4 regions of the Serratia ficaria genome follow, and region 4 is predicted to be linked to each of the others. Evidence: predicted binding sites of a transcription regulator. Region 4 holds the regulator's gene; each other region holds the start of a gene.
The links. The regulator PhoB, encoded in region 4, activates phosphate uptake and scavenging genes when phosphate is short. The targets are predictions, from matches to a motif close to CTGTCATAAAACTGNCNNAT.
Positions count from the first base shown of each region.

Region 1: nudF (ADP-ribose diphosphatase) is a predicted target of PhoB. The motif match lies at 1,936-1,955, and genes of this name have one in related genera.
Region 2: ugpB (sn-glycerol-3-phosphate ABC transporter substrate-binding protein UgpB) is a predicted target of PhoB. The motif match lies at 1,822-1,841, and genes of this name have one in related genera.
Region 3: opgB (phosphatidylglycerol--membrane-oligosaccharide glycerophosphotransferase) is a predicted target of PhoB. The motif match lies at 1,667-1,686, and genes of this name have one in related genera.

Region 1 covers NZ_LT906479.1:4,520,232-4,523,802, forward strand. Annotated here, with positions in the region: partial or broken gene cpdA (3',5'-cyclic-AMP phosphodiesterase) at 1-782, opposite strand, end outside; gene CKW09_RS21180 (DUF1249 family protein) at 810-1,235, opposite strand; gene nudF (ADP-ribose diphosphatase) at 1,235-1,867, opposite strand; gene tolC (outer membrane channel protein TolC) at 2,151-3,571, shown strand, end outside.
Region 2 covers NZ_LT906479.1:227,154-230,724, forward strand. Annotated here, with positions in the region: gene livF (high-affinity branched-chain amino acid ABC transporter ATP-binding protein LivF) at 1-511, shown strand, start outside; gene CKW09_RS01025 (aminotransferase-like domain-containing protein) at 558-1,745, shown strand; gene ugpB (sn-glycerol-3-phosphate ABC transporter substrate-binding protein UgpB) at 1,994-3,313, shown strand; gene ugpA (sn-glycerol-3-phosphate ABC transporter permease UgpA) at 3,523-3,571, shown strand, end outside.
Region 3 covers NZ_LT906479.1:3,356,358-3,359,928, forward strand. Annotated here, with positions in the region: gene CKW09_RS15945 (ABC transporter substrate-binding protein) at 1-784, shown strand, start outside; gene CKW09_RS15950 (transporter substrate-binding domain-containing protein) at 812-1,552, opposite strand; gene opgB (phosphatidylglycerol--membrane-oligosaccharide glycerophosphotransferase) at 1,845-3,571, shown strand, end outside.
Region 4 covers NZ_LT906479.1:1,146,156-1,149,726, forward strand. Annotated here, with positions in the region: gene sbcD (exonuclease subunit SbcD) at 1-1,160, opposite strand, end outside; gene phoB (phosphate response regulator transcription factor PhoB) at 1,385-2,074, shown strand; gene phoR (phosphate regulon sensor histidine kinase PhoR) at 2,099-3,415, shown strand; gene CKW09_RS05385 (PstS family phosphate ABC transporter substrate-binding protein) at 3,432-3,571, shown strand, end outside.

The DNA.
Region 1 (3,571 bases), 1.8 Mb from region 4:
AGCCGGAATACCTGCGTTTCGACCCGGCCGTCCGGCAGCAGGTCGAGGTAACGCCAGCCGGGAGAAACCTCGTCGATGGTAAAATTAGTGCAGTGCGGCTTGAATTGCACGCAGGTGGACGGCGTCGCCAACAGGCGGCGGCCCTGCCATTCGAGGTCCAGATCCTGGTGAATATGCCCGCAGACCAGGGTATTCACCTTGGGATAGCGCAGCAGGATCGCCCCCAGCATATGCGGGTTGCGCAGGCTGTGCTGATCGAGCCAGGTACAGCCGGAAGGCAACGGGTGATGGTGCAGCAGCAGCAGAGTATAACGCTCTGGGTGGGCCTGCAGGCAGCGCTCCATCCACTCGAGCTGATACTCGCTCAGTTCGCCGTGCGGCACGCCGAACACCTAGCTGTCGAGCAGCAGCACCTGCCATTTATCGCCCAGCAGCACGTGCTTGGAGGGCGCGATGCCGGCGGCGGCCAGCGCATCGACCATCGCCGGCTGGAAATCGTGATTGCCCGGCAGCCAGACGCAGGGCGCCGGCAACCTGGCGATACCCTCGGCAAAGTGCCGATACGCAGCCTGTGAATGGTCCTGCGCCAAATCGCCGGTGGCGACGATGAGATCGACCTCGCGCCGCTGCGCCTGGACGGCGTCCAGCACCGCATGGTAGCTGCGATAGGTATTGATGCCGAGCAGGGTCTCATTTTCGCCGGCAAAAAGGTGGGTATCTGTTATTTGTAGGATCCTGACCGTGTTCCCACTCGCCACGGGCAGTCTAAACAGGCTTTCCAAATGGTGTCCTTTGTTATTTCAGTCTGTCTAACAAACCGGAACCGCCATCGCTCCATGCGCCAAGCAGTAGCGCAACCAATCAGCAAGAAACTGGTTAATTTGATGCTTTTCGTCGCGTTGATGCAACTTTTTATTAGGATAATCATAACGCGCTTTAAAGCGATAGATCTGCTGAGTGGAACACACTTCCGCAACCATGGCGTCATGATACAGCCGCACCGTCATGGCCGGCAGGCTCCAGTAGCTGACGGCGGGAAAGGTCTGTTCGATCTCCACCAGCGAGGTATAGCGCGTAGACTCGACGAGGGTCAGACGATAGTGGGCGCCATTCACCTGATAAGTCGCCGTTTCACCCACTTCGTCGTTGCGCGGCAGCAAGCGGCGCAATTGCGCGAAGTTGGTTTCGCACAACCGCATCATTTCGGGGAAATCAGGGGTATAGCGTTGTTTCATTAGTTGGCCCACTCTTTTCTTAGCGATTCATGGTGCAACGCCAGCCATTGCAATGCAATCACCGATGCGGCGTTATCGATCGCGCCTTCTTCAACCCAGCGATAAGCCTGTTCGCGGCTGACCACGTGGACGCGGATGTCTTCATTTTCTTCCTCCAGTCCATGGATGCCCTCGGCGGTGGCGGCGTCGACCTCGCCGACCATGATCGACAGGCGCTCGCTGGTGCCCCCCGGGCTGGCCAGATAGCTCAACACCGGCTTGCAGCGGCCGACCGCCACGCCGGCTTCTTCTTCGGCTTCTCGGCGGCACACGTCTTCGACGCTCTCGCCGGTTTCGATCATACCCGCCACCATTTCCAGCAGCCAGGGGGAATTACTGGTATCGACCGCGGCGATGCGCAGTTGTTCAATCAGCACCACCTGGTCGCGCACCGGGTCATAGGGTAACAGCACCGCCGCATGCCCGCGCTCGAAAATCTCGCGTTTTATCTCGGGGCTCATGTCGCCGTTGAACAGGCGATGGCGGAAACGGTATAAATTGAGTGAAAAAAAACCACGGTACAGCGTCTCACGTGCAATAATTTCTACATCTTTTTTATCGAAAGTAACCGGCGACGGCTGTGAACGGCTCATAAGCGAATTCTCCTGCATGAGTATGCCGATAAAATAAACAGTTTTGATGACAGAAACGGCCGGACGATCTGCCGCAGCTTTATGATAGATTGTCAGCCATAATATCAGGTGCGGTCTGCGCGGCCAGTTGAACGGCGGCAAATGGGCGGCCTGAAAGGTAAAAGTTACGCCGGATGGCACATTCAGCCACCTGATGCGTACTGCAGACTCTGCTAGAATCGGCAACTATTTCGTCTATCGTCAGCGCTAACATAGCAATATTGCTGCACAACAAGGAATGCAAATGAAGAAACTGCTCCCCCTTCTTATCGGACTGAGCCTGGGCGGCTTCAGTGCAATGAGCCAGGCAGAGAACCTGCTGCAGGTCTACAAACAGGCCAGGGAAAGTAACCCGGACCTGCGCAAAACTGCTGCTGACCGCGACGCCGCATTCGAAAAAATCAACGAAGCGCGCAGCCCGCTGCTGCCGCAATTGGGTTTGACCGCCGGTTATACCTATGGCAACGGTTACCGCGATGCCAACAACGTGAACAGCGACGTCACCAGCGGATCGCTGGCGCTGACCCAGACCATTTTCGACATGTCGAAATGGCGCGCGCTGACGCTGCAGGAGAAGACCGCCGGTATCTCCGACGTCACCTTCCAGACCTCGGAACAGACGCTGATCCTTAACACCGCCACCGCCTACTTCAACGTGCTGAAGGCGATTGACACGCTGTCTTACACCCAGGCGCAGAAAGACGCGGTGTACCGCACCCTGGATCAAACCACCCAGCGCTTCAACGTGGGCCTGGTGGCGATCACCGACGTGCAGAACGCCCGCTCCAACTACGATACCGTGCTGGCGGCCGAAGTCTCCGCCCGCAACGATCTGGACAACGCCCTGGAATCGCTGCGTCAGGTGACCGGCGCGTTCTATCCTGAACTGGCCTCGCTGAACACCGATCGCTTCACCACCCAACGGCCGGAAGCGGTGAACAACCTGCTGAAAGAGGCCGAAGCGCGCAACCTGAGCCTGCTGTCCGCGCGCCTGAGCCAGGACCTGGCGCGTGAGCAGATCCGCTCGGCGCAGACCGGCTATATGCCGACCGTGGATATGAGCGCCTCCACCGGCATCACCAATAGCAAGTACAGTGGTTCAGGCAACACGAATCCCGATACTGATATCGGCCAGAATAAAATCGGCGTAAGCTTCAACCTGCCGATCTACAGCGGCGGCGCGACCAACTCGCAGGTAAAACAGGCGCAGTACAACTTCGTCGGCGCCAGCGAACAGCTGGAAAGCTCGCACCGCAGCGTCGTGCAGACCGTGCGTTCGTCGTTCAACAACGTCAACGCCTCGATCAGCAGCATCAACGCCTACAAACAGGCGGTGGTTTCCGCCCAGAGCTCTCTGGACGCCATGGAGGCCGGCTACCAGGTCGGCACCCGCACCATCGTCGACGTGCTGGACGCCACCACCACGCTGTATAACGCCAAACGTCAGCTGTCCGACGCGCGTTACACCTACCTGATCAACCAGCTGAACATCAAGTCCGCACTCGGCACGCTGAACCAGAACGATCTGCTGACGCTGAACGGCGCGCTGGGCAAACCGATTTCCACCTCACCGGATGCCGTAGCGCCGCAGAACCGCACGCAGGATGCCTATGCTGACGGTTATCAGGACAATGCGCCGATGCAGCAAACCGCCGCGCCGGCCGC
Region 2 (3,571 bases), 920 kb from region 4:
GATCACCCAGTGGCAAACCTCGCGCATCATGCGCGAAGCGGTGGCGATCGTGCCGGAAGGGCGGCGGGTGTTCTCGCGCATGACGGTGGAAGAAAACCTGGCGATGGGCGGTTTCTTCGCCGATCGTCAGCAGTATCAGCAGCGCATCGAGCGGGTATTTAACCTGTTCCCGCGCCTGCTGGAACGCCGCAATCAGCGCTCCGGCACCATGTCCGGCGGCGAACAGCAGATGCTGGCGATCGGCCGCGCGCTGATGAGCCAACCGAAGCTGCTGCTGCTCGACGAACCCTCGCTGGGGCTGGCGCCGATCATCATTCAGCAGATCTTCGACATCATCCAGCAGCTGCGGGAAGAGGGCATGACCATCTTCCTGGTGGAGCAAAACGCCAATCAGGCGCTGAAACTGGCGGATCGCGGTTATGTGCTGGAAAACGGCCGCGTGGTGTTGGAAGATACGGGTGCCGCATTGTTAGCAAACGAAGCAGTACGGTCGGCGTATCTGGGCGGGTGAACCGCCCCCCTACGAATTAAAAAATAATCAGGTACGAGAATAAGAAATGAAGACAGAAGGGTTACTCGCGCAGCGCATCGTCAATGTAAAAAGCTCGGCAATCCGTGAATTGCTCAAGCACAGTAAGATGGAAAACGTCATTTCGCTGGCGGGCGGCATCCCCTCTGATGCCCTGTTTGACTTCGAAGGGTTGAGCATCGCCACCCAGCAGGCGATCACCGAGCAGCCGAAAAGCGCCTTTCAGTATGGCCTGACCGAAGGCAGCCCGCTGCTGCGCGAGCGTATCTGCGCGCTGTGCGCCGAGCGCGGCGTTTCCGCCCGCGCGGAAGAGGTGATGGTGACCGCCGGCTCTCAGCAGGCGCTGGATCTGGTGATGCGCGCCATCGTCAACCCGGGCGACGTGTTTGTGGTGGAGCGCCCGACCTACCTGGCGGCGCTGCAGACGCTGGAGCTGGCGGAAGCCAACATCCTGTCGGTCTCCTCCGACAGCGACGGCATGGTGGTGGAAGAACTGGCCGAGCTGTTGAAAACCCAGCGCATCAAGGGCGTGTACGTGGTGCCGAACTTCGGCAACCCGAGCGGCATCACCCTGAGCGCGGCGCGGCGCGAACTGCTGGTGAAGCTGGCGGCCGAGCACAACTTCCTGATCATCGAAGACGACCCGTACGGCGAGCTGCGCTTTACCGATGAGCGCCACGCCACGCTGCATCAGGTTTCGCAGCGGGTGCTGGGCCACACCGATAACATTATCTACACCTCGACCTTCTCCAAGATCCTGGCGCCGGGCCTGCGCCTGGGTTGGGCTATCCTGCCCGAGTTCCTGTTGCACAAGGTGGCGATCATCAAGCAGGCGGCGGATCTGCATGCCAGCGCGCTGTCGCAGAGCATCGTCGAATGTTACCTGGGGCTGGATCGCCTGCCGGCGCAGATCGAAAAGATCCGCGCCGCTTACAAGCATAAAGGCGAGATCCTGGCCGGGCTGGTAGAAAAAGAGCTGGGCGACTACATCACCTTCGATCAGCCGAAGGGCGGCATGTTCCTGTGGGCGCGCTTCCGTCAGCCGTTCAACGCCACCGAGTGGCTGAACACCACTCTGCAGCAGGGCGTAGTGTTCGTGCCGGGGGAATATTTCTTCTCCGATAACCCGGATCGTTCGACCTTCCGCCTGTCGTTCGCCACCGCGACCGAGCAGCAAATGCAGGAAGCGGTCGCTCGCCTGCGTCGTTCGCTGTAATTTCCACGGCGGCGGGGCGCACTGCCTCGCCGTCGACATCAAAACGCAATCTGCACTTCACTCTCCCGTCATCCGGCTGTCATCTAACGGTTATTTTTCTGTCATCCGCGCATGGCATGTTAGCTTCCGAACAAAAAACTGATTCTTTTCGCTCACGCGCTTATTGCCCCAATAGATTTCACGTTGCAGCAAGGCGGCTGCGGCTTGAGAGATGCAGGGGATACACCAGCTTTTTTCAGGAGTTAGGCATGCTCACCTACGCTATTCGCAAAACCACGCTGTGCGTCGCGTTGACCCTGGCGGTCAGCACCCAGGCACTGGCGGCGACCGAGATCCCGTTCTGGCACTCAATGGAAGGCGAACTGGGTAAGGAAGTGGATTCCCTGGCGGACCGCTTCAACCAGACCCACAGCGACGTCAAGATCGTACCGGTTTATAAGGGCAACTACGAACAGAGCCTGGCGGCGGGCATTGCCGCTTACCGCTCCGGCAAGGCGCCGGCGATCCTACAGGTGTACGAAGTGGGCACCGCCACCATGATGGCGAGCAAAGCGATCAAACCGGTGTATGAGGTGTTTAAAGACGCCGGCATCAACTTCGACGAGTCGGTGTTCGTGCCGACGGTGGCCGGCTATTACACCGACAACAAGAGCGGCCACCTGCTGTCTCAACCGTTCAACAGCTCTACCCCGGTGTTGTACTACAACAAGGACGCCTTCAGGAAGGCCGGCCTGAACCCGGAACAACCGCCGAAAACCTGGCAGGAGCTGGCGGCGGATACCGCCAGGCTGCGCGCGGCCGGCATGAAGTGCGGCTATGCCAGCGGCTGGCAGGGCTGGATCCAGCTGGAGAACTTCAGCGCCTGGCACGGCGTGCCGTTCGCCACCGAAAACAACGGCTTCGGCGGCGCCAACGCCAAGCTGGAATTCAATCAGCCGCTGCAGGTGAAGCACATTCAGCTGCTGGAAGACATGAACAAGAAGGGTGATTTCACCTACTTCGGCCGCAAAGACGAGTCCACCGAGAAGTTCTACAGCGGCGACTGCGCCATCACTACCGCGTCGTCCGGTTCGCTGGCGGATATCAAGCACTACGCCAAGTTCAACTACGGCGTGGGCATGATGCCGTACGACGCCGACGCCAAAAACGCGCCGCAGAACGCCATCATCGGCGGGGCCAGCCTGTGGGTGATGAACGGCAAAGACGCCGCTACCTACAAGGGCGTGGCCGAGTTCCTGCAGTATCTGGCGCAGCCGGAGATCGCCGCCGAGTGGCACCAGAAGACCGGCTATCTGCCGATCACCACCGCCGCTTACGACCTGACCCAACAGCAGGGATTCTACGACAAGAACCCGGGCGCCGACGTCGCCACGCGCCAGATGCTGAACAAGCCGCCGTTGCCGTTCACCAAGGGCCTGCGCCTGGGCAATATGCCGCAGATCCGCAGCGTGGTGGATGAAGAACTGGAAAGCGTCTGGACCGGCAAGAAAACGCCTCAGCAGGCGCTGGATGCCGCCGTACAGCGCGGTGATGTACTGCTGCGCCGCTTCGAATCTTCGACGCAATAATCCCATTTGACTACTGCGCTTGCCATCTTGGGATTGGGCAGTGCTCGGACTCCTCACGTACTACGTGTACGCTCCGGATCCTGTGCGCTGTCCGCACCCAATCTGGCGGCGCTCGCAACGTCAACTGGAATTATTGCAGTCATGATTTTTGGCTACCGCACTTCGCCTCGTTTCGAATTGCCCATCTTTGTCTGCATGAGTCCTAGATTATGAGCTCACATCGTCCCGGTTTCGGCTGCAGCTGGCTGCCCTATGTGT
Region 3 (3,571 bases), 2.2 Mb from region 4:
CGCCGGACTGGACGTCAAGATCGTGCCGCCGTCCGATCCGGCGCTGCCGCCGCGGCTGGTGGCGGCCAAACAGGCGGACCTCGCGATCACCTATCAGCCGCAGCTGCACTTCTTCGCCGATCAGGGCCTGCCGCTGGTGCGCGTCGGCACGCTGATCGACACGCCGCTGAACACCGTCATCACGCTGGATAAAGGCATCGCCACGCCGGCGGACCTCAAAGGCAAAAAGGTCGGGTATTCGGTCAGCGGCATCGAACAGGCGACGCTGGCCACCATGGCCAAAAATCAGCGCGTCAACCCTGACGACATCAAGCTAATCAACGTCAACTTCCAGCTGACCGGCGCCCTGCTGGCGGGCCAGGTGGACGCGGTGATCGGCGGCTATCGCAATATCGAAGCGCTGGAGCTGAAGCTGCAGGGCAAGGAGCCGCGGGTGTTCAACGTGGAAGACTACGGCGTGCCGGCCTACGATGAGTTGATCATCGTCGCCAGCCGCGACGCGCTGGCGGAGCCGAAGATCAAAAAATTCCTCGCCGCGCTGAAAAAAGGCGGCGACTACCTGCGCGCGCACCCGCAGCAAACCTGGCTGGCGTTCGCCAAAGCCTATCCCGAACTGGATACCGCGTTGAACAAGCAGGCCTGGCAGGCCAGCCTGCCGCTGTTCGCCACCGATCCGGCCAGGCTGGACAGCGCGCGCTACCAGGCTTACGAGCAGTTCCTGTTCGACAATAAGCTGATCAAGAAAATCACCCCGGTGGAGGAGTACGCGGTCGAACTGCGCTGAGTTGCCCCGGCCGCGGCGGGAGCCCGTTTAGCCGGGCGCCTTGCCGCCCGCCACGGTCACATCGCCCTGGCCGCTGCGCCGCAGCGCCTCGGCCACCCGGCCGTCGGCCTTGCAGCGTTCGATAAAATCGTTCACGTAGGCCGCACCCTGCGTTTTGCGCCGCGGCACCGCCATCGCCTGCCTGATCGCGGTGAAATGCCCTGCCAGCACCCGCAGCCCCGGGTTCGCGGCCGCAGCGGCCATCAGCGGTTGGCGCACCCCCGCCGCCGCCTCCAGCCCCTGCTCCAGAAACAGGCCGATCGCTTCGGCGGAGGTGCCTGCCCGCACCAGCTGCGCCTGCTGCAGCGTGCGCGACAGGAACAGGTCATAGGCCGCGCCTTTGCCCACCGCAATGCGCACGCCCGGCCGATCCAGCTCGGCCACCTGCCGATAGGGCGCCGCCTCGGCCACCAGATAGGTGCCCTCGATGATCGCATAAGGTTCGCTGAAGGCGAGTTGTTCCGCACGCACCGGTTCGATGGCCATAAAGGCCAGGGTCCAGGCGCCGCTGTCGAGATCGGCGAACACCTTGCCCGCCGCATCATAGGGCACCAGCTCCAGCGCCACGCCCAGCTCGCCGGCCAGCGCCGCGGCCAGAGAGACCGAGACGCCCTGCGGCTCGCCGCCCGGCCCCCGCTGCGCCAGCACCGGGTTGCCGAAGTTGATCGCCGCGCGCAGGGCGCCCTGCGGCGCCAGTTCCTCGAGTACGGCTGCGGGAATAGCCTGCATGTTTTTCTCCTGAATGACTGATAGGCGCGCCGGCATTCGACGCTACCCATTAATGGTAGAGCCAAAAGCCCGGCGAGCAATATTTCGGCGTTATCGGCCTGCGCGGCGTGATGATTGTCACAGTATTGTCACAAAAACCGCCAATCGCCGCCGCCGAACGCCGCGCGGCGCAAACGCGCATTGCCCTGCCGCTTTCAATAGGCTATACCCTTCATTTTTCACGCCCCGGCAGCGTTGGCGGCGTGCGCCAGAACAGTAAAGATTTTCTTTCTAATCAGACAGGATTCGGTGGATGGTTTCAGCACTCGCGTCGTTCGTTCTTTTTTTGGCCTCGATTTCAATCTATCGCACCCGGGCCGCCGCCAACCGCTGGTGGTTCGCTATCCTGCTGACGCTGCTCGGCAGCTATCTGATCCTGAACGTTATCCTGATCGCCAGCAACTACTTCACCGGCGACGGCATTACCGATGCGGTGATCTACACCGTCACCAGCAGCCTGAAAGGCGCCGGCGTCGGCAAATACGTGCTGCCGTTTCTCGGCCTGCTGGCGGCGCTGGCGCTGATTTTCGCCCTGTTGGCCCGCAGCCTGCTGCGCCGCAAGGCCAAAAGCAGCAGCGTGATTTACAGCCTGATCGCCGTGCTGCTGGCGCTGTTTTCGGTCGGCACCACGCCGGCCTTTCAGGACATTTCGCTGCTGGTCAAAAGCCAAATCGGCGGCGATACCGCCGATTTCGCCACCTACTATAAAGCGCCGAAAAAGACCCTGCAGGGCAAGCAGCCTAACCTGGTGTATATCTATGCGGAAAGCCTGGAACGCACCTATTTCGATCGGCACAGCTTCCCCGGCCTGACCGATGAACTGGACCGGTTGCGGGAGGACAGCATTGATTTCAGCAACACCCAACAGCTGCCGGGCACCGGCTACACCATCGCCGGCATGGTGGCCTCGCAGTGCGGCATCCCGCTGTTCGCCCCGTTCGACGGCAACGCGTCCAGCGCCGTTTCGACCTTTTATCCGGAAAACGTCTGCCTGGGAGACGTGCTGAAATCCGCCGGCTACGGCAACTATTTCTATCAGGGCGCCGAATTGGCGTTCGCCGGCAAGGACACCTTCCTCAAATCGCACGGCTTCGACCACGTTTACGGCTATAAGGAACTGCGCGCTCAGGTCAGCGATCCGGGCTATAAAAACGACTGGGGCTGGTATGACGATACCCTGCTGGATCTGGTGTACGACAAGTTTGTCGAGCTCTCCAGCCGGCAGCAAAAATTTTCGCTGTTCGCCCTGACCGTCGACACCCATCACCCGGACGGTTTTATCTCCGCCAGCTGCAGCAAAAAAACCTACGCCTGGCAGAATAAAGACAACCGTTCACTGAGCGCGGTGGCCTGCAGCCAGCAACATATCGCCGCGCTGATCGAAAAAATCAAACGTTCGCCGTATTTCAGCAACACGGTGATCGTGGTGTCTTCCGATCATCTGGCGATGAACAATACCGCCTATGACATTCTGGCCAAGCAAAAGCGGCGCAACCTGTTCTTTATCATCGACGGCACCCGCCCGCAGGCGGAACAGCGCAACGAGAAGCGCAGCACGCTGGACAACGGCGCCACCGTGCTGGACCGCATGGGCGGCGACAACTACATCGGCCTTGGCCGCAGCAGCCTGTCGGCCTCGACGCTGTCCACGGTGTTCCTCAACATCGACGAGAAAATCAACGGCTGGAAACCGGCGGTGATCAAGCAATGGGGCTTCCCGAACGGCATCACCGACTACAGCGTCGATACCCGGGGCCGCCGCTTCACCTTCTCCGGCGTAACCTTCAAGGTGCCGTTTATCCTCAAGGTGGCGGACAATAAGATTGAACCGATGTTTAACGTCTACCTGTCCACGCCGCTGAGAAAGCAGCTGGCCGGGCTGGGCGCGGGCGAGAAATTCGTTTGGGTCGACAAATGCTATGAAATCGGCCGCGTCTGGGCGCCGAAGCTGGCGCTGAGCACCGACATCTGCGTCGCCTC
Region 4 (3,571 bases):
TGACGCGCTTCGGCCATCTCCGGCTCCTGCGCCAGCCGCCGTTCAAACACTTCGCTGACGCTCAGCTCGTTGAGCGTTTCCTTATCCTGCTGTTCGATCGCCTGGCGGCGCTGCTCCTTGCTGCGCCGCAGCAGCACCACCTCCACCGGCAGCTCATCCGCCAGCAGCTGGATGCGGCGCTGAATGTCGCTGAGGTAGTCCTGGGTCGCCACCTCGATATCCAGCCATACCGGCAATTCGCCTTGATAATCGGCGAACTGCCGCAGTTGTTGCTCTATCTGCGGCAAATCGCCCTTGATCAGCCGCATAGGCTGGAAGCTGGGGATCTCCAGCGGCGTCACCTGCTGCAGGGCGCCGGCGGCGAAGTCGACCATGAACACGCTTTTGGCCTTGCCCAGTTCATCGAAGCTGAGCGGGATAGGCGAGCCGCTGTAGCGAATATGCTCCGACTTGGCGACGTTTTGCGCGCGATGAATATGGCCCAGCGCAATGTAGTCGGCGGGGGGAAACGCCTGCGCCGGGAAGGCGTCCAGCGTGCCGATGTAGATATCGCGCACCGAGTCGGAGGCGGTGACGCCGACGGTGGTCAGGTGGCCGGTGGCGACGATCGGCAGCGGCAATCCCAGTTGGTCGCGGCGGTCGCAGGCCGCCCGATACAGCGCCTGATAATGTTCGGCGATCGCTTCCTGCAGCGCCAGCTGCTTCTGCGCGCCGGATTCGCCGGCGCGGCTGGTGAGCAGGTCGCGCGGCCGCAGGAACGGGATGGCGCACAACACCGCGCCCGGCTGGCCGTCGCGTTGGTTCAGCACCAGAATTTGCCGTTCGATGTCGCTCTGCGCGTTGGCGATCACCGTCGCGTTCAGGCAGGAAAGCAGCTCGCGCGATTCGTTCAGCGTCGCCACCGAGTCGTGGTTGCCGCCCAGCACCACCAGCTGGCAGCCGGTGCGCCGCAGCTCCACCACAAAGCGGTTATACAGCTCGCGGGCGTAGCTGGGCGGGGAGCCGGTATCGAACAGGTCGCCGGCGACGATCAGCGCATCCACCTGCTGTTGTTCGATCCGTTCGATCAGCCAGCGCAAGAAAGCCTGATGCTCGGCGGCGCGGCTCTTGGTGAAAAAGTACTGGCCAAGATGCCAGTCAGAGGTGTGGATCAGGCGCATGACACTCCCGGGGCGATAAGGTAATGGCGAGGATTATAAAGGGCGCGGCAGCGGCTGTCGTGACGCAATCATTATGACAACCGAATGATTTTTCTTTTATGTAAAAAATAATCGCTATGCTTACTGCCTATAACCATCCCTTTTTTTCATAAAAGTGTCACAAAACTGACGCATAATGGCGCCCGCAATCAACTGTGATCGCTAACACATTGGCAGGATTGACGATGGCAAGACGCATACTGGTGGTGGAAGACGAAGCGCCGATCCGTGAGATGGTGTGCTTTGTGTTGGAACAGAATGGTTACCAACCGTTGGAAGCCGAGGATTATGACAGCGCCGTGACGCGCCTGTCTGAGCCGTTCCCTGATTTGGTGTTGCTCGACTGGATGTTGCCCGGAGGTTCCGGCATTCAGTTTATCAAACATATGAAGCGCGAAGCGCTGACCCGCGACATTCCGGTGATGATGCTGACCGCGCGCGGCGAAGAAGAAGATCGGGTGCGCGGCCTGGAAGTGGGGGCGGACGATTACATCACCAAACCTTTCTCGCCCAAGGAGCTGGTGGCGCGCATCAAGGCGGTAATGCGCCGCATCTCCCCGATGGCGGTGGAAGAAGTGATTGAAATGCAAGGGCTGAGCCTGGACCCTTCCTCACACCGCGTGATGGCCAACGATCAGGCGCTGGATATGGGGCCGACCGAGTTCAAACTGCTGCACTTCTTTATGACCCATCCGGAGCGTGTTTATAGCCGCGAACAGTTGCTTAATCACGTCTGGGGCACTAACGTTTATGTGGAAGACCGTACCGTTGACGTGCATATCCGTCGGCTCCGCAAGGCGTTAGAGACCAGTGGTCATGATAAAATGGTTCAAACCGTTCGGGGCACCGGCTACCGGTTCTCAACGCGCTACTGATCGCGCCGCGCTGGAGAATATGCCGTGTTAGAACGTCTGTCGTGGAAGAGGCTGGCCCTGGAGCTGGCCCTTTTCTGTCTGCCCGCCTTGCTGCTGGGCCTGATTTTCGGTTATCTGCCCTGGTTCCTGCTGGCGTCCGCGCTGGCGGCGCTGGCCTGGAATTTTTATAACCAACTCAAACTCTCTCACTGGCTGTGGGTCGATCGCAGCATGACGCCGCCCCCGGGGCGCTGGAGCTGGGAGCCGCTGTTCTACGGGCTGTACCAGATGCAGCAGCGCAATCGCCGCCGCCGCCGCGAGCTGGCCTTGTTGATCAAGCGTTTCCGCAGCGGAGCCGAATCGCTGCCCGATGCGGTGGTGATGACCACCGTCGAAGGCAACATCTTTTGGTGCAACGGGCTGGCGCAACACCTGCTGGGCTTCCGCTGGCCGGAAGACAACGGCCAGCATATCCTCAACCTGCTGCGTTACCCCGAATTCACCCACTACCTGCAACAGCAGGAGTTCTCGCGCCCGCTGACGCTGCAGCTGAATAACGAACACTACGTCGAATTCCGCGTGATGCCCTATTCCGAGGGGCAGCTGCTGATGGTGGCGCGCGACGTCACCCAAATGCGCCAGTTGGAAGGCGCGCGGCGCAACTTCTTCGCCAACGTCAGCCACGAGCTGCGCACGCCGCTGACGGTGCTGCAGGGCTACCTGGAGATGATGAGCGACGAAGAGCTGGACGGCTCGCTGCGCGGCAGGGCGCTGGGCACCATGCAGGAGCAGACCCGGCGCATGGACGGGCTGGTCAAGCAGCTGCTGACGCTGTCGCGCATCGAGGCGGCGCCCAACGTGGAAATGAATGAACGGGTGGACATTCCGCTGATGCTGCGGGTGCTGCAGCGCGAAGCGCAGTCGCTGAGCGGCGGCAACCACGAAATCACCTTCCGGGTGAACGAGCAGCTTAAGGTGTTCGGCAACGACGATCAGCTGCGCAGCGCGGTGTCGAACCTGGTGTATAACGCGGTCAATCACACGCCGAAGGGCACCAATATCGAAGTGAGCTGGCAGCAGACGCCGCAGGGCGCGCAGTTCCAGGTCAGCGACAACGGGCCGGGCATCGCCGCCGAACATATACCGCGCCTGACCGAGCGCTTTTACCGCGTCGACAAGGCGCGCTCGCGCCAGACCGGCGGCAGCGGGCTGGGGCTGGCGATCGTCAAGCACGCGCTCAGCCACCACGATGCGCGGCTGGAAATCCTCAGCGAGCCGGGGAGCGGCACGCGATTCATCTTTACCTTGCCTAACCGGTTGATTGTTCCCGCCGCTTTATCAGAGAATGCGGTGAAAAATTAACGCGCGAGACACCGGTATGACCCGAATTTCCCGATGGCTGTTGCTTTGCCTGGCGCTGCTGGCCGGTCGCGGCGCATTGGCGCAGCCTGACGGCATGCTGTCGGGCAACCTGTCCAGCGTCGGTTCCGATACCCTGGCCAATCTGATGGCGCTGTG